4 regions of the Desulfitobacterium dehalogenans ATCC 51507 genome follow, and region 1 is predicted to be linked to each of the others. Evidence: riboswitches for the same ligand, from Rfam matches in the RefSeq annotation. Region 1 holds a riboswitch; each other region holds the start of a gene.
What was found. A riboswitch is a leader RNA that binds a small molecule or an ion and turns the genes downstream of it on or off. The one in region 1 is predicted to bind cyclic di-AMP.
Positions count from the first base shown of each region.

Region 2: linked by a shared signal. The riboswitch ahead of DESDE_RS12190 (C40 family peptidase) and the one ahead of ehuB (ectoine/hydroxyectoine ABC transporter substrate-binding protein EhuB) in region 1 are both predicted to bind cyclic di-AMP.
Region 3: linked by a shared signal. The riboswitch ahead of DESDE_RS10095 (C40 family peptidase) and the one ahead of ehuB (ectoine/hydroxyectoine ABC transporter substrate-binding protein EhuB) in region 1 are both predicted to bind cyclic di-AMP.
Region 4: linked by a shared signal. The riboswitch ahead of eam (glutamate 2,3-aminomutase) and the one ahead of ehuB (ectoine/hydroxyectoine ABC transporter substrate-binding protein EhuB) in region 1 are both predicted to bind cyclic di-AMP.

Region 1 is NC_018017.1:637,288-643,184, reverse strand. It holds gene DESDE_RS03040 (50S ribosomal protein L25) at 183-764, shown strand; gene ehuA (ectoine/hydroxyectoine ABC transporter ATP-binding protein EhuA) at 844-1,692, opposite strand; gene ehuD (ectoine/hydroxyectoine ABC transporter permease subunit EhuD) at 1,704-2,360, opposite strand; gene ehuC (ectoine/hydroxyectoine ABC transporter permease subunit EhuC) at 2,362-3,012, opposite strand; gene ehuB (ectoine/hydroxyectoine ABC transporter substrate-binding protein EhuB) at 3,019-3,903, opposite strand; cyclic di-AMP (ydaO/yuaA leader) riboswitch at 4,020-4,166, opposite strand; gene sdhB (succinate dehydrogenase iron-sulfur subunit) at 4,279-5,031, opposite strand; gene sdhA (succinate dehydrogenase flavoprotein subunit) at 5,043-5,897, opposite strand, start outside.
Region 2 is NC_018017.1:2,521,034-2,526,930, forward strand. It holds gene uvrC (excinuclease ABC subunit UvrC) at 1-1,339, shown strand, start outside; gene DESDE_RS22075 (hypothetical protein) at 1,329-1,484, shown strand; gene DESDE_RS12190 (C40 family peptidase) at 1,620-2,411, opposite strand; cyclic di-AMP (ydaO/yuaA leader) riboswitch at 2,415-2,551, opposite strand; gene DESDE_RS12195 (hypothetical protein) at 3,504-3,737, opposite strand; gene DESDE_RS12200 (HD domain-containing protein) at 3,795-4,394, opposite strand; gene DESDE_RS12205 (GNAT family N-acetyltransferase) at 4,400-5,008, opposite strand; gene DESDE_RS12210 (AAA-type ATPase lid domain-containing protein) at 5,035-5,897, opposite strand, start outside.
Region 3 is NC_018017.1:2,100,413-2,106,309, reverse strand. It holds gene DESDE_RS10110 (DMT family transporter) at 7-942, opposite strand; gene DESDE_RS10105 (secondary thiamine-phosphate synthase enzyme YjbQ) at 1,003-1,401, opposite strand; gene DESDE_RS10100 (nuclease-related domain-containing protein) at 1,352-2,308, opposite strand; cyclic di-AMP (ydaO/yuaA leader) riboswitch at 2,500-2,635, shown strand; gene DESDE_RS10095 (C40 family peptidase) at 2,638-4,068, shown strand; gene DESDE_RS10090 (APC family permease) at 4,311-5,669, opposite strand; gene DESDE_RS10085 (helix-turn-helix domain-containing protein) at 5,749-5,897, opposite strand, start outside.
Region 4 is NC_018017.1:1,281,146-1,287,042, forward strand. It holds gene mnmL (tRNA modification radical SAM protein MnmL/YtqA) at 1-303, shown strand, start outside; gene DESDE_RS06190 (hypothetical protein) at 378-569, opposite strand; gene eam (glutamate 2,3-aminomutase) at 639-1,880, opposite strand; cyclic di-AMP (ydaO/yuaA leader) riboswitch at 1,988-2,115, opposite strand; gene DESDE_RS06200 (GntR family transcriptional regulator) at 2,291-2,896, shown strand; gene DESDE_RS06205 (histidine kinase) at 2,964-4,235, shown strand; gene DESDE_RS06210 (holo-ACP synthase) at 4,232-4,588, shown strand; gene DESDE_RS06215 (bifunctional ADP-dependent NAD(P)H-hydrate dehydratase/NAD(P)H-hydrate epimerase) at 4,663-5,897, shown strand, end outside.

The sequences.
Region 1 (5,897 bases):
CTTCTGCAGCTGGAAGAGGATTTCATGAGGTATAACGCAAAAGAGGAATAGTATACCAAAACCTGTTGAGTCCTATGATTGTGAAATGAGAAACAACTCTATCCGCTCCTTCTAAGTAAAAATCCAGGACATCGAAGCCGGCGGCGTAGAGGCGTAGAGTACAAGAATGGAGGGTCAAACAGATGAGCGAAACTGCAATTCAGGCTATCGAAAGGAAAGAAAAGCCCAAGGAAGTCCGAAGTAAAGGTTTTGTACCGGGGGTAATCTACGGTAAAAGTATGGACTCCATCAGTGTGAAATTTGATGAGAAGAAGCTTAATAAGGCACTGCAGGGACGTTCCCAAAAAGCCAAAATCTCTGTGCAAGTCGGAGATGAGACCAAGCAGTGTTTCGTCCAAGAGATTCAAAAAGACATTACTATAGGCAAAACCATTCATATTGCTATGCAAGTAGTGGAAGATGATCAGGTTGTGAAGATGAAGGTTCCGATTATATTCAACGGGACTGAAAGCCTCAATGAAAAAAGACTCATCCTACAGCCCTATGTTTCTGAAATCGAGCTTTCCGGCCCTAGTGTCGATATGCCTGAGTATATTGCTATAGATGTTGCCGACAAGCCCTTGGGAGAGAAATTCACTGTGGGAGATCTTATGGTTAAGCCTTCAATAACACTATTTGATGATCCGGAAAAAATCATTGCTGCCATTATCGGCTCAAGAGTTCATCTGCCTGCAGAGGATACTTCCGATGCCGCTGAAAGTTAATCTTCCGAATCCGACCTGTTAAAGAACCTATACAAAAAACAGGCCTCACAAAGTGGGGCCTGTTTTTTGTATAGGTTATTCACCTTCCCCGGAAGCGGCTTAAAAAGTTCTGCAAGCGGGCGCTCTGAGGATTATGGAAGATTTCCCGGGGCGGTCCTTGTTCAATTATGTGCCCTTCATCAAAGAAGACCACCCGGTCCGCCACATCCCTGGCAAAATCCATCTCGTGGGTGATAAGGAGCATAGCCATCTCCCCTTCATGGGCAATCTCTTTGATTACTTCCAGCACTTCACCCACCAGCTCCGGATCCAAAGCGGAGGTCGGCTCATCAAACAACATAATTTTGGGACGCATGACTAAGGCCCTGGCGATGGCCACCCGTTGTTTCTGCCCGCCGGACAGTTGGGCGGGATAGGCATCGAGCTTATCACCCAGGCCCACTTTCTCAAGCATCGTAACGGCCTGCTTCTCAGCATCATCCCGGGTCATCCCCAGTACATGGATAGGAGCGGCTGTCACATTCCTCAAAATGGTCATATGAGGAAAAAGATTAAAATGCTGAAAGACCATACCGATCTTATTGCGAATTTTATGCAGGTGTTTTTCATTGGCTTTAACCAATTTTCCATTGACCATTTGATGCCATAACAACTCCCCATCTACTTGGATGGTTCCGGAAGTGGGCTCTTCCAAAGTCATTAGCAATCTGGCCAGGGTGGTTTTTCCCGAGCCGCTGGGTCCGATCAAGGCTACTTTCTCCCCTGGCGCAATATCCAAATCAATTTCTTTTAGAACCTGCAAGTCTCCATAAGTTTTGGAGATTTTTTCGTAGTGCACTACAGGTTGTTTAACTTTTTTCCCGGCCTTGGACCGATGATTTATAGATTCCTCCGGTGTATTCTCTAACAATTTTAATTGGGCACTCATCCTATTCCCCCTTAGCGAACGCTTTTAGTCATTCTCATCTCCAAACGATGAATCATTAGTGAACAGGGATAACTTAGCAATAAGAACAAAAATCCTACAATTGTAAATCCCTCCAGATACCGAAAGGAATGGGAACCGATAATTTTGGCTGTCTGCAAAATTTCCACCAAGGTAATGGCCGAAAGAAGGGGTGTCTCTTTAAACATGGTGATCAAATAATTTCCCATCACCGGGATGACCGGCGGCACCGCCTGAGGAATGATAATCTTGGACCATACTTGCCAGGGGCTGAAGTTGAGAGCTTTGGCCGCCTCCCATTGCCCCTGAGGTACCGCTTCAATTCCCGAGCGGTAGACTTCGGAAAGATAGGTGCTGTAGTGAATCCCTAAGCCAATGATCCCGGCAGTCAGGGGACTCAGGGACAGCCCGGCTTGGGGCAGCACATAGAAAATAAAATAGAGTTGCACCAACAAAGGGGTGCTGCGGATAAACTCGACAAAACCTTTTGAGCCGTAAGCAACGGGTTTCAAGGAAGATCGCCCGCCAATGGTGAGAAACATCCCTAAAAACAAGGCTAGAAAAAATCCGGCAAAGGTGGCGATCACGGTAATCTTGAGTGCCGCAAATATCTCCGGGAAAATTTTGAGGGCAAAATCCCAATTCCACATTTTAATACCTCCCTATGGTCAGCCTGGTTTCTATCCAGCGAATCCCCCGTGTCAAAGGCCAGGCAATCAGGAAGTAGATTACAAGCAGCAAGCTGTAAATTAAAGTCGTCTCCATGGTGGAAGCATTGAGCACGGATGCCTGATAGGTCAAGTCGGCTAAGGTAATTAAGGAGACCAGGGAAGTACTTTTCAGCAGCTCAATCTGCAGATTGCCAAACCCCGGCAGCATCATGACAAAAGCCTGAGGCAGGATAACGCACCGCAGGCGTTGCCAGGGACTAAAGTTTAAGGCGATTCCTGCCTCCGTCTGCCCTTTGGGAACCGCCAAAATAGCACTGCGCACCACTTCGGAACCATAGGCCCCACAGTTTAACCCTAAGGTCAGGACACCGGCCGCCAAGGGAGGCAAGCTGATACCTAAAATAGGTAAAGCAAAATAGATCCAGAAAAGCTGAACAAGGAGAGAAGTGCCCCGGAAGGCTTCTACATAGACCGCCGTCAGAAAGCGGATCAGCGGATAGTTGGACAATCGGCCGAACCCTGCCAGGAAAGCCAGTACAAAAGCAAGGAGTGTTGCCAAAAGAGTGATGGTGAGGGTTATTTCCAGCCCTTTTAACAGTGCCGGTAAGAGGTCTAAGATGGCCAAGGTCATCACTTCCTACTTAATAATGTCTTCTACAGTCGCGTCCCCTGGAAGCTCTTGCTCTGTAAAGCCAAAGGATTCAAGGATCTTCTGCAGTTCACCGGATTCTTTCAGCTTTTGCAATTCGGCATTGAAAGCCTCCCGAAAATCACTGTCTTCATGACGGAATGCGGTTGCTCCATAACCCTTGACATTTTTACCATTGATAACCGGCTGAGTGAAGTCCATGACCCGCTCCAGATTGGGATCAGCGGCTGTATCCAAGGTAGCCTGAACCGAGGGGCCGGTGGCGGTAATCACATCTGCCCGCCCGGCTTGCAATGCCGCCAAAGCTGCCGGCATATCCGGAACAGTCACAATTCTATCCTTGGGGACACCACTGGCTACCAGGTAATCATACTCAATGGCCCCTCCAGGTAAAGCGACTTTAGCTGTTCCATGCTTGGCGATATCTTCATAGCTATGTAAGTCGAGAGGATTTCCCTTTTTGACGGCGATGGCTTCCCCAATGCTGTATTCGGGATTGGCAAAGGACACCTGTTCAGCCCGTTCAGGCGTAATAAACATTCCGGCGGTAACCATGTCGAAACGTTTGGCCTGGAGACCGGGAATCAAAGAAGCAAATTCCGTAAGCTCCCCCTGCATTTCATTAATCCCCAGCTCTTTTAAGATGGCCCGGGCGATTTCAACCGCTTCACCGGTGAGTTTTCCGTCGGCAGTTTTGTAGGCGTAAGGTTTTTCATTAGCAAAGCCAACGGTGACGGCCCCTTTCTCCTTAGCCTTCTCCAGGGTACTCATCCCGCCATCGTTTGTCTTGGTCGAGCCACACCCTCCCAAGGCAAAGACACTAAAGGCCAGCATCCCCACCAGCAGAGTCTTGAGCAGTGGTAACTTTTTCATTCAACTTCCTCCTTTTTTACCGGCTGAAATCCGCAAAAAGGCATAGAAAAAGGGCCTGAACAGGCCCAAGAAGAAGCAGCGCATAACATTGGCTATTGATTTAGCATAAAAAACACTAAAACGGTTCACACGCTTACGAGGTTAGCTGCCGGGTTCGGAATGATACCTTTCCGTCACTTCAAGAAGTTTAACTCCTAAAAAGTGATTCACCCCCATTATGGTTCCCCCGTTTTCCTTTTTGGGAAATTCAGCCTTGACTACAAACATTCAGTTCGCAATCTGACAACTTTTTATTTTATTATAAGTTGTTACAACTCAATGTTAACACCTGAATTGGCAGATTGCAATAAAAAATTTGCTTGTTTTCCATTTTCTTCAGCTATTCAGCCATCTCTTCAAAGCGAATTTATTGACCTCTCTATTTATATCGGCAAGACTGGTGGTCAAGGGAACCTCCTTGGGACAGGCCCGTACACAGTTTTGGGCGTTGCCGCAGTCGGTGATCCCTCCATCACCCATGAGAGCGGATAGACGAATATGCTTATGCATAGCTCCTGAGGGATGAGTATTGAAAAGGCGAGCCTGGGAAACGGCGGCCGGACCAATAAATCGGGAACGGGAATTAACCTGAGGGCAGGATTCCATGCAGCATCCACAGGTCATGCATTTGGAAAGCTCGTACGCCCATAGTCTATCTACTTCAGCCATACGGGGTCCGGGACCCAGATCATAGGTCCCGTCGATATCAATCCAGGCATGGACCCTCTTTAAATTCTCAAACATCATGGTTCTATCCACCATAAGATCCCGGAGGATGGGGAATTTCCGGAGTGGCTCCAGGACAATGGGCTGCTCCAAATGATCCACCAAGGCTGAGCAGGCCTGCCTGGCTTGGCCGTTAATATTCATGGTACAGGCACCGCAGACTTCTTCAAGACAGTTGCATTCCCAAACCACGGGATTGGTCGCTTTTCCCTGGGCATTGACGGGGTTCTTTTGAATTTCCATCAAGCAGGAAATGATATTCATTTTGGGACTATAAACTACTGCAAACTCTTCCCAGAAGGCAGGTTGATCCGGAGCATTTTGGCGACGGACTTTTAAACGAACAATCTTTTGCCCTGACATGAATATCCCTCCTATTTCTCTACATCATAACGCCGCTGTCTGGGCGTGATGAGTGATACATCCACAGGTTCATAACTGAACCGCGGACCCTCAGGTGTGTAGGTGGCAATGGTGGTCTTCAGCCAATTCGCATCATCCCGCTCCGGATAGTCGGGCTTATAATGGGCTCCTCGGCTTTCATTGCGATTAAGGGCCCCCAGGGTAATGACACGGGCCAGCTCCAGCATATTCCAAAGCTGCCGGATAAAGAGGGCTGTCTGATTGCTCCAATGGACATCATCAATGAGTTTGATCCTCTGCCAACGCTCTATAAGCTCCTGGATCTTTTGATCCGTCTCAGTCAGTTTGTTATTATAGCGGATAACGGTGACATTTTGAGTCATAATATCACCCAGTTCTTTATAAATGTGGTAGGGATTTTCCTCACCCTTCATATTGAGAATCCTGCTCCAGAGCTCCTCCTGGACTTTTCGTTCACGGGCAAAGGCTTCCTCTTCCCCACCGGGGGTCTTCAAGTTGTTTTTCTTAATGTACTCCAGGGACCTGGGACCGGCGATCATCCCGCCATAAATGGCCGAGAGCAAGGAATTGGCCCCTAAGCGGTTGGCCCCATGGTATTGATATTCACACTCCCCGGCGGCAAACAATCCTGGGATATTGGTCATTTGCTCATAATCCACCCACATTCCGCCCATGGAATAGTGAACCGCCGGGAAAATCCGCATGGGAACCTTTTTGGGGTCATCCCCGACAAATTTCTCATAGATCTCAAGAATTCCCCCCAGCTTGACCTGGAGTTCATGGGGATCCTTATGGGAGAGATCCAAATAGACCATGTTTTCACCGTTAACCCCCAGCCCCAAATC
Region 2 (5,897 bases), 1.9 Mb from region 1:
CTTTCGTAAATGCCGGCAGATTCCGGGCAAACCTTGTCTCTATTACCATCTTGGGCAATGCTTAGGCCCCTGTCAGGAGGATGTCCCCAAAGAATCTTATGACAAAATACGTAAAGAAGCGGCTACTTTTCTTAAAGGTGATCAGGGAGCAATTCTTAGGTCCCTGGAGAAAAAAATGAAAGACGCTTCGGAAAACCTGGAATTTGAAAGGGCAAAAGAATACCGCGACCTTATCGAGGATCTCAAAAAAGTAGGCGAGAAACAAAACATCACCTTAAACGACTTTGTGGATCGGGATGTGGTAGGGTATGCTTATACCCGAGATCAACTCTGTATTCAGATCTTTTATTTGCGCCAGGGAAAACTTCTGTCTCGTGACAATTTCATTTTCCCTTATTACGAAGAACCGGAAGAAGCTTTTGTCTCCTTTCTGGCTCAGTTCTACACAGAAAGTTCTGCTCTCCCTCAAGAAATTCTCCTCCCTCCTCTGGATATTAGTGTATTAGCAAAGCTTTTTCCGATGATCGTGCCGCAAAAAGGACAAAAGCGAGATCTGGTGCAAATGGCTATGGAAAATGCTCAAACCACCTTACATGAGCAGATTTCCATCGAAATACGAAACTTGACCGAATGCACACAAGCTTTGGAGGAAATCGGCAATGCCTTAGGCATTCCTTCCCTCCGCACCATCGAGTCCTTTGATATTTCCAATATCGCCGGCACCCATAGTGTGGCCGGAATGATTCAGTTTCTTGATGGCAAACCCAACCGCAGTCAATATCGCAAATTTAAGATTCAACCCATGCCCAATATAGATGATACCGCATCCATGCACCAAGTGATTGAGCGCCGCTATGCCCGTCTTCAGCAGGAGTGCCTTCCTCTTCCTGATCTTATCCTGGTGGATGGGGGCAAGGGACAGATTAATGCAGCCCTGGATGCTCTCCGCAACTTAAAGGCCGCGATTCCTGTTGCCGGCATGGTCAAAAACGACAAGCATCAAACTTCGGCTTTAATCGACTCCGCTGGCCGAATCCATTCCTTGGATCGCCGTTCAGCCGGTTTTCGTTTGATGGAACGGATTCAAAATGAAGTCCATCGATTCGCTATTACTTTCCATCGGCAACAACGGGCTAAAAGCATGACCCTTTCCGAGTTGGATGGAATACCGGGTGTCGGTCCCAAGAGAAGGCAACAGCTCTTGAGATATTTTAAATCCATGGATACTATCCGCCTAGCCACTGTGGAGGAACTTCAAAAATCCGGTCTTCCTTCCCCGGCAGCTCTCGCGGTATATGAACATTTCAACCCTCATAAGGAGGAAAACCATGATTCTTAATTACCGTGTCGAACTATGCCGTCAATGCTATTATAAGCGGACGAAACAATGCGGAAAGACCGACCTCTATATCCATAATCGGACACCGGCGGAACCGGGAGGGGAATGCAAGAGTTATAGACTGGTGCCTTGGCTACCTTATTAAAGCTAAATTACCAATCGGTTGGTAATTTAGTTCAGGTCCGAAAAGATGGTCCTTAGAGTAAAAAGAAGTATCGCAAACTACTTTAAAGAAAGCAGTTATGCGATACTCCTTTTGTCCCTATAACAAGACCATGAATTAAAAAACTCTCCTGGCTCCAAGGTAACGACCGGCGTAATAACTATCCGATAAGCCTGTGGTCTTAATGCCGGTGCTGGAGGCATGGATAAAGCTTCCACCACCTATGTAGATTCCCACATGAGATGCCCCGCTATCATAGGTAGAGAAGAATACCAAATCCCCAATCTGAAGCTCATCTTTCTTGACGGCTGTTCCAATTTCATATTGTGAATATGAGGTTCGTGGCAAGTCGATCTCCGACCCCTCAAAGACGTATTGGGTAAAGCCGGAACAATCAAAACCATTTGGAGTAGTTCCTCCAAACACATAGGGGATACCGATAAGTCTTTGGGCATTGCTGACAATCTCCTCAGCTTTGGAACTGCCGCCACGAGAGATTTCCTGGGAGGGAGCCGCTGCGGCCTGTTTCGAGACCTGATCTCTTAAGGCCGTTATCGTCATTTCCTCAGGTGTCGTGACGGTATCTTCACTCTCCGCCTTTGAAAATTGCAGTGATTCCTTTTGGTTATCTGTATCGGCTACTATAGGCTCTGAAGAAAAAGCTAAGGTCGCTGCTAGCCTAGGCTGCAGGATCATATCCTCTTTCTCTACTTGGATGATATCGGATAGTAATGTACTGGAGACCATTTGTGCCTTAAACGATGAAGCATTCCTTAAGAGAATAGATTCTGAACCTGTAACAAGCTCAGCAGCATTTCCCGGCACATAGGTTCCCGGGAGGCTGCTAACCAATAAGGTGCCGGACAACACCACACTGGCAATCCACCCCCTCTTAGAGGAAGAGTCCATGAATTTTCCACCTTTCGTCGCTTACGAGGTTAGTTGACGGATTCGGGCAACAAGGTGTAAGCCCTACGCATGACTGCGATTCACCCCAAAAGATAGTCCCCCGCTCTAAACATATGGTTTAGATTCAGCCCACATTTCTTATGTAGTATTCGCCGAAAATTTCCTTATTCCTCCACGTAAATAATGGCAAAAGCCTATAATCTTGGAAACTGATGTTATTTATATCTATTCAACAGCTTTTTTTCTGTGCACATGAAGTATACTATACAAAAAACACCTCTCTTACGAGAGGTGTTGCCCTTTGAGCCTTAGGACACCAACGAATAAATATTGCGCCATAGGTCAAGTAGGTTTTCCCACTGAGCTCCTTCAGTTTCCTGTTAGGCGGTTTCCCTTTTCCCTCAGTCTAGAATGTTGCCAGCTCCAGCACTTGATCGCCACTAAGAACGCACTTTAATCCTCGTTAGTTTTCGCTCTAGAAGTTTTCCTTAACGCTCCGTGACAGTCTAGCCTCTTTTGCAGAAAAGAATTTCAGGCAACTTAAGTCCATCGGCCAATAGACAGAAGTTCCTTCAGCCCTCCCAACTTCTCCACCTCAAGGCAGGCTACACTGCACTAAGTTCCTTCCTAATGCAGGTTCATACCCTAAGCCATAACCAGAAAACAGCCACGAACTTAGGCCTCCACGGAAGAGGGTATCGCCCGCATGCCATTGCAGATCCCCCTCATCCTTAACTCCCAGCAGCAACCCTCGACTGGGCGTCGAAAGCCACCACCAGGAACTTCATCGGTATGCCCTTAGCGGATTCTTAGGCCCGCCTTCGACTGTCATTTTACGCACTAGAATTGCGCACCATAGCTCAAAGAAGATTACATCGATTATTGTACACCGAAATGAACAATTTTTAAAACAACCTTTGCCTATTCATATTCACGATTCTCTTTGATAATGAATGAAAAGAAGGAGTAAACTCAAAAAAAGAGAGCTTTGCGCTCTCTTTTGCCTTATTAAAACAATTTAACAAAATCAAAATCATTTAATCGTTAAATTTTTAAATAAAATGATGTTTTAATATATTTTTCCTGCCGGATTTAAACCGATTTCGCTTGAGATCCAGGTTTTCCGTCAGAAAAAAACTTCCGCAGCAACACTTCGATACTGCCGGGCAAATCCTGTGCAGCTTGTTTAATCTGAACAGACCGCCATTCAATTTCCTCTAATAAGAGTTGGGTTCGTGGCGAGGAAATATAGGCTTGGGGCTGTTCCGGAGTAAATAAGCCTTTAGCAACCAAAAGGACAATGAGAATGACTAAAATACGTTTCAACCAACGCAATGGATATACCGTCCTTTCCCAAGAAGATATATCCATAGTTTAACCAGCTTAGTCCTTTTTAAGTCTCATTTTTTCTAATTCGGACCAAAAATTCTCGGAATACAAAAAGAGGGGCTCGAAAAGTACCCGGGCTGTCTCGGTATAGAGATGCTTATGATAGTGACTAATTCTTTCACGGTAAAAGGATTCACAGGAATCCGGCCCAAAAAAGGGTTTTCCTTCTTTTCCTGCCCACGCAAAAAGCCTTGCTATACCTATAGGGCCTACAAAGTCCAATTTATCGGCATCATAAAGAATCTTCGCTTCCAAAGTTTCCGGTTCATAACCTTCCCGTGAGTGGGAAAGAACGGCTGTTTTAACGGCTTCGATAATGTTTTCAGGGTAACCGCATTTTTGAAGTATTCCACCTGCCAAAGCCGATCCGCTTTCAGCATGAGTTCTCGATAAAGTTCCGGAGCGGCCGATATCATGAAGAATAGCTGCCAGCTCCACAATCACTAGATCAGCACTCTCCTGTATTCCAATCTTCTTTCCCCATTCTCTGACCCGAAGGGCATGTTCCAGATCATGGGCTTGGTCTTTACGCCCGTAAATCCCCTGCACAGCGTTAATTACCGGGTTTAAAGGGTCTTGATTCATCTCCAGCAAGGCAATCACCCCCGATCAGAATTCAAGAACAAAATTCTTTCAAAATGCTCGATACTCTTTTGAGAAAGGTTTTTTCCATAGCGTGCCGTAAGCATATTGGCCGGATGGGAGCATATCTCGTCGTCATCTGTCTCCCTTATGAGCAGACCTGCGCTTGACATAAGACGATCCATCACCTCACGGTACTCCCAAACCCGAAGTCCTGTCCTTTCCAGGTCCCAGTGCCAATAATATTCTGTGGCTATGACGAGATGATTCTCCATGGTGGGATCTAAAAAAGCTACTTCAAGCAGTTTTTTTCCCACTCCAAGACCCCGAACTTTTGGGGAAACCTCAATTGCTCCTAATTCCAAGAGTTCTGGAGGGCCCTCAGCCCATCGTTCAAAAGCATCCGGAGGATGAAAGGTCACGTAGCCCACGACATCGGTCCCGATCCGTGCAATAACAATTCGGCCATTAGGAATTTGACTGATTTCTATCAAGGCCTCTTTTTGGCGCTTCGGAGGGCGGAATGCCCGCAAATCATCGTCTAAAGTCAGTTGGCTTAAGCTCTCCGCCGTAACCGGCCCTTCAACAATAAGCTCCCCTTTATGGGTCGGAAAGGTCTGTTTCACCCTATATCCTCCTTACGGAACTTTGGTTATGGATTAAGATTATAACGCTTAAGCTTATTGTACAGTGTTGCTAAGGAAATGTTAAGGGCTCTTGCCGCTCTTTTCTTTCCTTCCAGTGTAAATCCATAGCGCTCCAAAGCACTTCGTAAAAGAATTTCCTCCATTCGCTCTAAAGGCATCACTCCATGGCCAAACCCATCTTCTTTAGATATCCCCAAATTGTCGCTAAGATGACGCTGAGAGATATGGGATTCGTTAGCTACATGCATGGCTCTGTTGATAATTTGTTTTAATTCTTCTACATTGCCCGGCCAGCGATAGGATAAGAGAACTTCCTCGGCCTGCGGTGTTAGCCCTTGAATAGACTTTCTCAATTCCAAATTAAATACCCTGATATAATGATGGACTAAGGGAAGTATATCCTCTTTTCTTAGACGTAGGGGTGGAATAGAAATCTCCCACTGACTGACATAGTCATATAAATCCGGATCAAAGGCTTTCTCCAATCTCATTAAATGAATATTTTGTGATGAACTAAGAAATATTCTAAACTTTTTCTTCTCTATTCGTTCAAGAGCTCTATAAAGCAGATTCTGCTCTTCAAGGCTGAGACTCGCCACTTCACGAAAATAAATACTTCCCCCCTCATAAGGACATAGTTGGTTGATATCAAAACCTGGAGCAAGTATTTCGCGAATCATATCTTCGTCTTTAATACAATCCACTATAAGCAAGGGCTGGTGGGAGCGTTCACTCTCTTTATGCAGAAAACCGGCTAAAAGTAGTTTACCCGTACTGACTTCACCCTGAAACATAACCGGATCATTTTCTTTAGCCGCCTTTCGGCATCCCTCAATGGCCTGCCGTAATCCTTTGCTCTCTCCGATGA
Region 3 (5,897 bases), 1.5 Mb from region 1:
CTATTCTCAGCTTCCCTTCCTTGTCAAAAGAATCACTGTGGTAATAATTAAGGCAAACCCTATAATATCGAGCCAGACAAAAGCCGTGTTCAACCAAAAAGCGGAGAACAAAGCAGCTGACACAGGTTCTACACTGGCGATCATACTAGCCTTTACAGGCCCAATATCACTGACCCCCTGTAAATACAAAGTAAAAGACACAACCGTCCCGATCACGATAATAGCCAACATCCCCCAGAACACCTGCCAATCCAGGGAAACGGGAATCTGCCAAGGTCGAATAAATATAAGCAGGATTGTCCCACCGATTAACATTCCACAGCCTGTAACGACGATGCTCCCCCATCTGCCAATAATCCTCCCCGGAATGATCGTATAAAGCATCAATCCTAAAGCGGACATCAGTCCCCAGAAAAGCCCTTGGGTAGATATGACAAGGTTGCTGAGATTCCCATGGGTAGCCAATAAAAAGGTACCGGTTACAGCTAAAACAATAGCAATGCCTTCTGTCTTCGTCGGTAAGCGCCTATCTATTCCGCAAACGAAAATCATAATTAATAACGGCCCTAAATACTGCAGCACAGTCGCTGTTCCCGCATTGGTATACGATATGGCCAATAAATAGGTGTATTGACAAGAGATAAGCCCAAATAAGCTAAAGGCGATAAGTGTCCAGCGATCCTTTGTATTGCTGAACAAACCTATCATTTGCTTTCTATGTTTAAATAAAACCAAAGAAAATAAAATCAGCCCCGCTATAAACATCCGTACCACTGTAACCCAATGAGGGTCGATCCCCTTCACGGAAAAAAGGTATTGTCCGCAGGCACCGGAAAATCCCCAACTGATCCCGCCAATAAGGGTAAATATCGTCCCTCTGACGGCTTTTGTCCTGATATTTTGAGTCTTTTCTTCGTGCTTTTCAACTATAAGTTCACTCATGTTTCCCTTTCAAGTACTTACTTCCAAAATGGGTACTTGCCTTTGCCCTACAATTATTTTTTAAGCCAATATCTTTACAAAACACTCTCTGGAGCGAGGTCCATCGAATTCACAAAAATAAACCCCTTGCCAACGGCCTAAAAGCAATCTTCCCTCTTTGATTATGACAGTCTGAGAGCTTCCCATCAGGCTGGCTTTCAAATGGGCTGCCGAATTCCCTTCCCCGTGCTTATCCTGGGCTATATCCCAAGGGCAGATCTCATCCAGGCGCCTCAGCATATCCCGGGAAACATCGGGATCCGCATTCTCATTAATCGTGATTCCCGCCGTAGTATGAGGACAATAGATAATCGCTGCGCCATCCTTAATCTGGGAGTTCTGCAAAAATCCTTCTATTAAAAAAGTAATATCAATCCATTGATTCCTTTTTTGGGTCTCCAGTCTTAACGTATGTATCATGTCTTTCTCTCCCCTTACCATTTCCGATCTCCTCATATTCTTCACGTTGAGTGTATTCCCGTCTTACTACCCTGGTCATTTCCCTTTGGTGTTTTTCGCAATAGATTTTCCAAGCAAATTTCTCAGGACGATTCAGACAATATCGGGCCATTCGTTCGTTTACAGCCTTTTGGCAAATACTGCAACGAATATCCCCATACTTCGGTCTATGCTGCATTCTTTCTCTACGCTGGCGTGCAGCATACTCATTGCGAATCCCCAGCTCCGTCACATTGATTTTTTCAATCCTCTCTATAATCTGCAGAATTTCCTCATCACAGAGTACGACAGGCTGATTCTGGGTCAGTTTAATGATTGAGGCCAGAAGATCAATATCATAAAAGACCACACTTGAAAAAACCTTCAGGTTACAACGCCGGTTAAAGGTCACATAAGAAAAGACCGGGATTGTTTCATCAAGCCCCGCCAACTCTTGCAGCACTTTAATTCGGACCTGATTCTCCAGAATAGGATTAGGGAAAGGTTTCACCCTCCAGGTAATCGACTGATACCACTTGGGGTCCTCTTCTTCCCCTACAATCAGCCCCGACAAATTATTGACCTCCAAGAGAAAGATTCCATAAGGAGATATCAGAAGGTGATCAATCTGCTGAAAGCCACCCTTTGTTTTTAACAGGAGATTGCTCAGACGACGAAAGCATCTTGGCAAATGAGTAAGCTCCACTTCAAGCTTGTATTCCCCGATCTCATGTTTACGTTGTTTCTTGCTCCGTAAGGAGTCTCTTCTCCTTACCGAGTTATAAGAGTAATAATTGGTCTTATACTTTTTCCCTTGCCAGGTCTCCCGAGCAGTTTTCAGTTCAGGAGTAATTTTTTTCACTTCTTTTTCCCGTTTCCAAAAGAACAAGGCTATCCCCCTAGTCATTAGTCCTCTGCTATCGGCTTAGAGCATGCCACTATTTTACCATATTCCAGAATGAATAACTAACAGCTAAACCCTTTCATCCAAGATTTGTCATGGAATTTCCACGTATTTCATAAAGTATTAATGAAGGAACTTTAGAACTTGATGTCGAATCAGAATAAAATATGTGCATTGTATAATTAAAGCCTAATCTAGGGTATCCTGGAACGGGGGACTACATTTCTGGGGTGAATCGCACAACCTGTGCGTAGGGCTTACACTTTCGCCCGAATCCGTCAACTAACCCCGTAGGCTAAGAAAGGTGTCTGAGCATGCATTTTAAGGAAAGCTTGTCTCAATTCAAGGCCTCTGCATCCGATCAAGTTCAAAGAATAGCAAAAAACGTTTCTTGGAAATCACCTCGTGTTCTTGGTTCTTTAACTGTAACCCTTGTCCTGACCGGTGGATTAGGATTCTATTTTCTAACCACGACCACCGCAGCTGCTGTGACGATCAACGGCCAGCAAGTGGGCTATGTGGCAGATTCCCATAGCGGACAAACCCTTGTGGATACATTCCTCCAGGAAAAAGGGGAACCCTATGGTGTCGTTGCCAAGACACGGGACCAGATCAACTATGAACATGTCAGAATCAAAAATACCGCCTATAAAGCCTCAGAGATCAAGGAAGAAAATTTAGCCAACTCTTTGAGCTATTATCTGGAAGGCTACAAAATTCATGTTAATGAAACACCCATAGCCTATTTACCCAGTAAAGAAGAAGCAGACACATTGCTTAAAGAATACGAAGAGTACTATTCCAAATCCAGCAATGAGAACCAAATTACTTCCGTCAGCTTTTTAGAAGAAGTAACTATTGAAAAAGTTTCTATCCAACCCGAGCAAATGGCTTCTCTTGAGTTAGCCTATGAAAAGCTCATCGAAGGTCAGGTCACCACAAAAGAGTATACTGTAGAGGAAAACGACTCCTGGTGGTTGATTGCCCGCAAAAACAATATGCTGACCGCCGAAGTTCTTGCCGGGAATCCCGGGGCAACTGAAGACACCATGATCAAGCCGGGAGAAGTGATTAAACTTGTTACTGTTGAACCTTATCTGACAGTCGTGAGCCAGGGTACATATTCCGGTCAGGAAATCATTCCCTATGATGTAGTCACCAAAACCGATTATAAACTCAATCCAGGCCAAACTAAAGTTATTACAAAAGGCAGCAACGGTTCAAAAATCGTAACCTATTCTTACGAGCAAAGAAATGGTGTAGAGGTAGCCAAAAAAGTTCTTGATGAGAAGATTGTTGAGAAACCCGTTGATGAAGTCGTCTCTAAAGGCCCTAACAAACAAACCGTCAATGTAGCCTATACCGCCTCGCGGGGTAGCGCCGATGGTTCTTCTATCGTCGATCGCGCTCTCGGTTTTCAAGGAACCAAGTATGTTTTCGGAGGCACTTCCACCAGTGGTTTTGACTGCTCCGGCTTTACCAAGTACATCTATTCAGGTTCGGGAATTTCCCTTCCGCGAACTTCCTACGATCAATTCAATTCAGGTTCAGCCGTGAGTAAGGATAATCTACAAGCGGGAGATTTAGTCTTCTTCAGCACCTATGCTGCCGGAGCATCTCATGTAGGCATCTACGTCGGTGACGGTAAGTTTGTTCATGCTTCCAATCCCGGCAGTGGGGTTAAGGTTTCAGGAGTAAGCGATAGCTTTTATGGCCCCCGCTATCTTGGGGCACGCCGATACTAAACTGTATAACAAAACCGTATATACATTAAATCTTTTAATCACCAGGGGCTGTCATGTAAGACAAGCCCCTGGCTTAATTAATCACACTTCCGGTTGCTCAGGCGGCACCGGCAAAGGATGAAAGGTGTAGCTTTACTTCGTGCCGGTCTTATTCCCAATCGCAATGTTTGCGATTTTGAGAGAAAAAAACACCTTCCTATTTTACATAGGGAAGGTGTTTTTTTCTCTATAAGAGAGCGGTTCTAATGAGCCTTTTTAGTAGAATAGAACAACCCACCTACTGCCATAATCACTGCAAAGAGGATCAGGTAGTACGCAACTGCCCAACCATGGGCATAAACAGCGGCAATCACCATAAAGATGCAGGCGCAGATCGCCAGGATGGGCATAACAAACCGTTTAAACCCGCCTAAGGTTTGTTCTTTTATCATTATCATTGCGAAGATGGGAATATACATAGCGTATAGTGTGACAATAGGGAGCTCCGAACTGTCAAAACTAAAAGGGCCAAACCAAGGTACAGGCACCAGATTGGCACCAAAGAAATACAGCAGCCACCCTCCGGAGAATAAAAGCCCTAAGATAGCGGAGTTGGTTGGCATATTGGTGTTGGCATCGATGTTCTTATAGACATCGGGGTGAGGGCCAAGATCTCTGGCTGCTAAGGAGTAGAACCCCCGGGTACATCCGAGCATTAATCCATTAAGAGTTCCCAAGCAGGAGATCACAACAAAAACAAAGAGTATGGACCCGCCGAGATTGGAAAAGACTGTGGAGAAAGCAATCTTAGCTCCGGTCTCTCCCCCTTGCATGATAACGCTGTTCTCCACGGCACCAGCTAGTCCGGTGTAATATAAAATATAGATGAGAGCGACAAACATGGTACCAAAGGTTAAGGCACGAGGAAGATTCTTTTTTGCATCTCTTAATTCAGCGTTAATGCTGGTGGCGATGATCCAACCTTCGTAGGCAAAAGCGGTGGCCACTACTGCGGTGAACATAGGATTGGCAGTAGATACATCTGCGATAACACCGCTTGTGAAGTTCTTAATCAAAACCCCATTACTTAAACCGGTAATAGTCCCTAAAATCGCCATTAAAATCAAGGGAATAAGCTTAATGACAGTGGTTGAAACCTGGAATTTTCCCGCCAATTTCGGGGATAAAGCATTGAGTGCATAGCTTCCCACCAAGTAAAAGCCTGAAATAGCCATCGCTTCCGCACCTACGATATCCCACCCAAGAAGAACGCAGGTATATCGGGCTGAGACCCAAGCTAATACGGAGGTAATTGCCGGATAATAGATAGTGGTCATAAACCAGCCCACACTATAGGCATATCCCCTGCCCATGGCGGCTTCCGCGTAGTCTACGACCCCATTGACCTTTTCATAACGTGTAGCCATAGTGGCAAACACATAGGCACACACAATCATGATAATTCCGCCGATAATCCAGGCTAAAATACCTAGCGGCAGATCCCCTCCCGTGGCTACTAAGATTTTCTCTGCTTTAAAAAATACGCCACTTCCAATGACAATTCCAATGACCATGGCAATTGCAGTGAATAAACCATACTTTTTCTGCAGCCCATAATCCATAAGCAGCACTCCCTCTCTCTAATTATGTCACATGCACAACTTTAGCAAAAATACCGCTATAATTCAATAACACCCAAGACTATTTTTTTACCTTTTTATTCTCATCCCCAGGCATCAACACAAAGGAGAACTTCCTTAATCTTCGCTCTCCTTCCTCTTTATTGCTTGCGACCTTATTCAGTGTTTCTTGGATAGTCTGGAATAATTCATCGCACTCCTGATCGGTGA
Region 4 (5,897 bases), 640 kb from region 1:
GATGTGCAGGGACTTAAACTGCATCTTTTGCATGTGTTAAGGGGGACACCCCTGGCTAAAATTTATGAGGAGAACCCTTTTCCTTTGCTTTCACAGGATGAGTATGTCCATCTAATTTGCGATACTCTGGAAAGATTGCCCGCTCAGATGGTCATTCACCGCTTGACCGGGGATGCTCCCCGAAAGGATTTGATAGCACCCCTTTGGAGTCTTAAAAAATGGGAAATTCTTAATGCTATCGACCAGGAACTGGAGAGTAGGGGAACATGGCAAGGGAAAAAGAGAGATAATAAAAACGGCTAACACCATTTCAATAATAAAGAGGAGCTAGCCGTAAATATAGTTTAGGGAGAAACTTTTGACTTTGGATGAGTGTATTAACCTTTCTCGAATGATCTGGAATGACTCGCTACGCATTGATAGTACCGGTTCAGATTGGACGCATTTTTATTCTGTTGAGGAGGAGTTTTAAGGGTAGGAGCTAAGGAAAGATAGCGTTTAAGGCTGTTGGTGTGAGTCTGGAGGATGGCCTGATAGACTGGGTCAGAGGTTAGTTTTTGTGATTTCATACCGATTCCTCCCTATATAATTTATTGGGGTTTATCATTCACTCAGAGTGAAACGACCTCATAAGATAGTTAATGATTAGGATAATGCACAACCTTACCTTCCCAGGTTCTTATTACCGCTTCATCATCGTTAAGGGAAATAAGGTACTGTGGTAGGATGGGGGTTTTGCCACCGCCTCCCGGGGCATTAATAATATAAGTTGGAATGGCCAAACCGGAGGTGTAGCCGCGTAAGTTTTCCATTATCTTTAACCCGTCTTGAATACGGGGAATAAAGTGGCTCGTGCCCTTAACATTTTTGGCATGGAAGATGTAGTAGGGACGAACGCGAATTTTCAGTAGCTCTTGGTTAAGGCGCTTCATAATCTCCGGTCGGTCATTGATTCCTTTGAGAAGAACTGCTTGGTTACCCAAGATAACTCCCGCTTTAATCAAGCGATCGGCAGCTTTCTTGGTCTCCTCGGTCACCTCTTTGGGATGATTGAATTGAGTATTGATATAAAGGGGTGGGTATTTTTCAAGAACAGCACAGAGCTCATCAGTAATGCGCATGGGCAGAGTGACAGGGACCCGGGTGCCAATGCGTTTGATTTCCACATGTTTAATTTCGTGCAATTCTCCTAATAGCCAATCCAGCATTTGATCACTGAGGAGGAGTGCATCGCCACCGGTGACCAGCACGTCCCGGATCTCTGGATTGGAGCGTACATAATCTAAAGCCGCCTCCAGATTAGCACGGGTTTCATGGAGGTCAATTTCCCCGATATTCCGCCGGCGTTGGCAGTGCCTGCAATACATAGCACACAGATTGGTTACATTAATTATGAGACGATCTGGGTAACGACGAGTGATACTCGGAGCAGGGGATGTATACTCTTCTCCCATAGGATCGACTTCCCCGGAATCATCGAGGATCTCTTCCATAGAGGGGAGACTTTGTAGACGGATGGGATCCCGAGGATCATCTTTATCGATAAGGCTTAAATAATAGGGTGAAACTGCCCAGCGATAGATTTTACCCACCTCGTCGATTTCATGTCTTTGCTTCGGGGTCAGGGGAAGCAGGGTACTCAAGTTCTCAGCATCCTGAATACGGTTCTTAAGCTGCCACTTCCAATCCTGCCAATGCTCCAGGCCGGCATCTAACTGATCCAGTATAAAGTCTCGGTTTTCATTATATTCTTCGCTTAAAGCGAGACCGCAGGGAATCGTTTCCTTGCACTTGTTGTAAGATTGAGCCTTTTGTTTTAATTCCAAAGCCCTTGCTTGTGAAGCCTGTCTTGGGTTAGGGGGGAGAAATTCTACTGCCATAATGATTGCCCTCCTCTATTTGCGAATATAAAAGAATAAGTCCTTAGAACAAAAAAGAACCGTCACGGTTCCCAAGAAAAGCTTACTACATAAGCAGGTGTTTACGCCCATATGTGTCTCAATGCTTACGAGGTTAGCTGACGGGTTCGAGCTGAAACATGCTCTACGTTTGAAACGATTCACCCCTAAATTGGTTCCCCCGTTTTCCTCTTGGGAAATTAAGCCCATATAAAGTTGCATAACTAACAACTTAATAGTATCATGTGGGTTGGTAGTAGTCAATTGTATTTTTTGTACACAATTTTTGCACCATATGTTTATGTTATCTAGAGTTAATTTGTAAGGAATTATAGTTTATTATTTCATGTAGTTAAAAAAATTATTATAAATAGATCAAGGAGAGGAACCCGATGGAATATAATGCACGTTATCAAGAAATTGCGATAGATATTGCTCATTCTATCGTTATGGGAGAGTACCGCGAAGGGGAAAAAATACATGGACGCTCGACTTTAGCGGGTCGTTATAATGTATCTCCGGAGACCATCCGGCGCTCTATTGCTATCCTCCAAACCATGGGTGTAGTCATGGTAAGTCAAGGGGTAGGGATTACGGTGATCTCCAAAAGCATGGCGGAAAAGTTTATGAGAGGTTTTGATCAGAAAGCAGAGATTCAGGTCTATTTTGATGAGTTGAAGAAATTAATGGAGCAGAGGCGTGAGATTGATCAAAAAATTGACGCACATCTCACAAAAATTGTAAACTATACGGATCGCTTGGCAAGCCGCTGGATGGATGTAGCCGAAATTGAAATCGCCAAAGGTTCCGGTGCCAAAGGGAAAACCTTAAGCGATTTAAAATTGAGGGAAAAAACCGGTTTGACGGTCGTGGCTGTAGTTAGAGAGGGTATTGAACAATTTTCTCCAGGGGCTGAGTTTGTTCTGGACGATGGAGATATCCTGCTGGTGGTAGGATCTGAACAAGGTAAAGAAAAACTTCAGGAAATCCTTCGCTAGAATACAGGAAGTGACCGTCCATCTGTCGAAACACTCTATGAATTCTAGAGGACATGAGGGATGATAGATGATCTTTCAAAGCTTAGTTATACTTGGCGTGGAATTAATGCTGGTCTTAGTAACAAGCCAGATGAAGCTGTTAATTCCATTTTTAATAGGCAACACACTTTTTCTTTTGTATCATCTAAATCTTGAATATAAAAAAGCTGCGCGGCAAGCTACAGAGCGGAATGCGGAACTAAGCTTCAAAATAGCTAACCAGACTCTTCCTTATTTACGCCGAGGGCTTAATGAGCAAAATGCAGAATACATCGCCAAAATCATTCAAGAGATCGGGCAGGTCGCAGCTGTTTCGATCACGGACCGTGAAAAGCAACTAGCCTATTTAGGTGTGGGATGTGATCAGCATCATCCGGGAGATAAAATTCTTACCCGGGCGACACGAGATGTGATCCAATCCGGAGTTTATAAGATAGTACGAACTCAAAAAGAACTGAACTGCCCTAGACAGAACATCTGTGATTGTCCACTAGCGGCGGCTGTCATCGTACCTCTGAAGTGTCAGGGTGAAGTGGTGGGAACCATGAAACTGTATGAGACAAAGGATGGACAGCTTTCATCGGATCTTATTCGCTTAGCTATTGGGATGGCAGAGCTTCTGGGGATTCAAATCGAACTAGCAGAGCTTGACCACCAAGCAAAACTGGCTGCGGAAGCACAGTTGAATGCATTGCAGGCCCAAATCAATCCCCATTTCTTTTTCAACGTACTCAATACCATAATTGCCACCAGCCGTACCAGCCCTAATCGTTCGCGACGGTTGTTGATTCATCTTGCGGAATTTTTCCGTAAGGCCCTCAAATCCCACGGCAGCTTGATCACTCTGCGGGAGGAAATGAGTTTTGTAAAAACCTATTTAATTCTCGAGAAAGCTCGCTTTGGGCGTAAGCTCCATTTTAAAGGAGAGATTCCCGAAGAGCTCATGAATGCATTGGTCCCACGCTTAAGCATTCAACCCCTTGTGGAAAACGCTGTCAAACATGGGATTACGGAGAAAATCGGCAATGGAGTCGTTTCCGTGAAAGTGGAGCAAATAGGTCAGGAACTTTATATTATTGTGGCAGATGATGGAGTGGGAATACAGCCGGAACGTTTGCAAGAAGTGCTAAAGCCCGGTGTCGGCTCAGGTAATGGAGTGGGTATGGCTAATGTCCATGAACGTTTAATTGGACATTACGGTGAAGAATATGGCTTACAAATTCGGAGTCAACCTAATATAGGGACGACGGTGACCATGCATTTGCCCTTAACGACTATAGAAGATGGAGGTCTGCTATGATCCCGGGAGTCGATATCGTAGAAATTCAGCGCTTTGCTAAAGCCTGTGAGCGAACACCCAAACTTCGGGAGCGATTGTTTACATCTCGTGAGATTGAGAGTTTACAACATAAAGCGGCACCCAGTTGGGCAGCGCGTTTTGCGGGTAAAGAAGCAGTCCTTAAAGCTTTAGGAACAGGACTAAGAGGACTATCCTGGCATGATATTGAAATCCTTAGCAATGACTTGGGGGAACCTATCGTATTCCTTACGGAAAAAGCTGAGATAGTATTGCATACACGAGGAGGATCCCAGATCCGAATAAGCCTATCCCACGAGAAAGAGTACGCTGTAGGAATGGCCATACTTTTTTAGGAAGGTTATCCATTGCGTGGATAAGTCAACTAAACTCCACCTGAAGTAAGTTTCCTTTATATGGGGGTGTAGCTATGAGAGTGGTCAGTGCCCAACAAATGCGAGAACTCGAAGAAAGGGCGATTCAAGATTTTGGTATACCAAGTTTGTTGCTCATGGAAAATGCAGCTTTAGCCGTGGTCCAAGAAATACGTCAAATGCTCGAACACCGGCATATTGAATTGTCGGAGGGGAGGGCTACAGTCTTTGTAGGTAAAGGCAATAATGGAGGGGATGGATTAGCTGTTGCTCGGCATCTCCTGATCTTAGGGATGGATATAACCGTCTATTCTTTCGCCAGGGTTGAAGAATTCAAAGGTGATGCAGCTCTCAACTATAGGTTATACCAAAACACCGGAGGCAAACTTTTCACCATCGATGGAGAAAAACAGCGCAGATTGGCGAGAATCTCTCTAGCTCAGGCTGATGTGATTATAGACGCTATCTATGGGACAGGGTTTCGTGGTGCTCTGCCCAGCTTAATTGAAGAGTATGTGGAGGAAATCAATCGCGCCCAGGTACCTGTTGTCGCTGTAGATATCCCCAGTGGCGTGGAAGCGGATACGGGAAAAATCTATCGCAAGGCCATTATAGCCGATACCACGGTTACTTTTGGTCTGCCAAAGCTCGGCCATTTTTTAGGGGTAGGACCTGAATATGCAGGTCGGGTCATTGTGGACCCTATCTCGATTCCGGCACGTTATTTGGATGATGAGACTTTGACTACATTCATATTAACGGGGGATGTGCGTCAATATTTACCCATCCGCAGTCTTCAAGGGCATAAGGGGACCCACGGCCGGGGGGTTTTGGTGGCAGGTTCAGAAGGAATGACCGGTGCCGCCTTGTTAGCCGGTAAAGCCGCCCTACGATCTGGAATAGGTTTATTGCAGATGGTTGTTCCCTATGGGCTTGCGGAAGGAATGGATCTTGCTTTGATAGAGGCTACGGTTTGGGGTGCAGAAGGTGAAAAAGCCCTCAATGGCAATGCTTGGTCTGTGATTTATGAACGAGCTGAAAAGGCCCAGGCATTAGCCATAGGTCCGGGATTAGGACAAGATCCCGAGTTGCTGCTGGTTTTAGAGGAAGTTCTACGCAATCTTTCCCTTCCCGTAATTCTCGATGCCGATGCATTGAATATTTTAGCCAAGGAACCAGGAATTTTGGGTTGGCGTCAGGGGCGGGGACCCTTGATCCTTACTCCCCATCCCGGAGAAATGGCTCGTCTGTGTGGGTGTACAACGGAAGAAGTTCAAGCTAATCGGCTTGA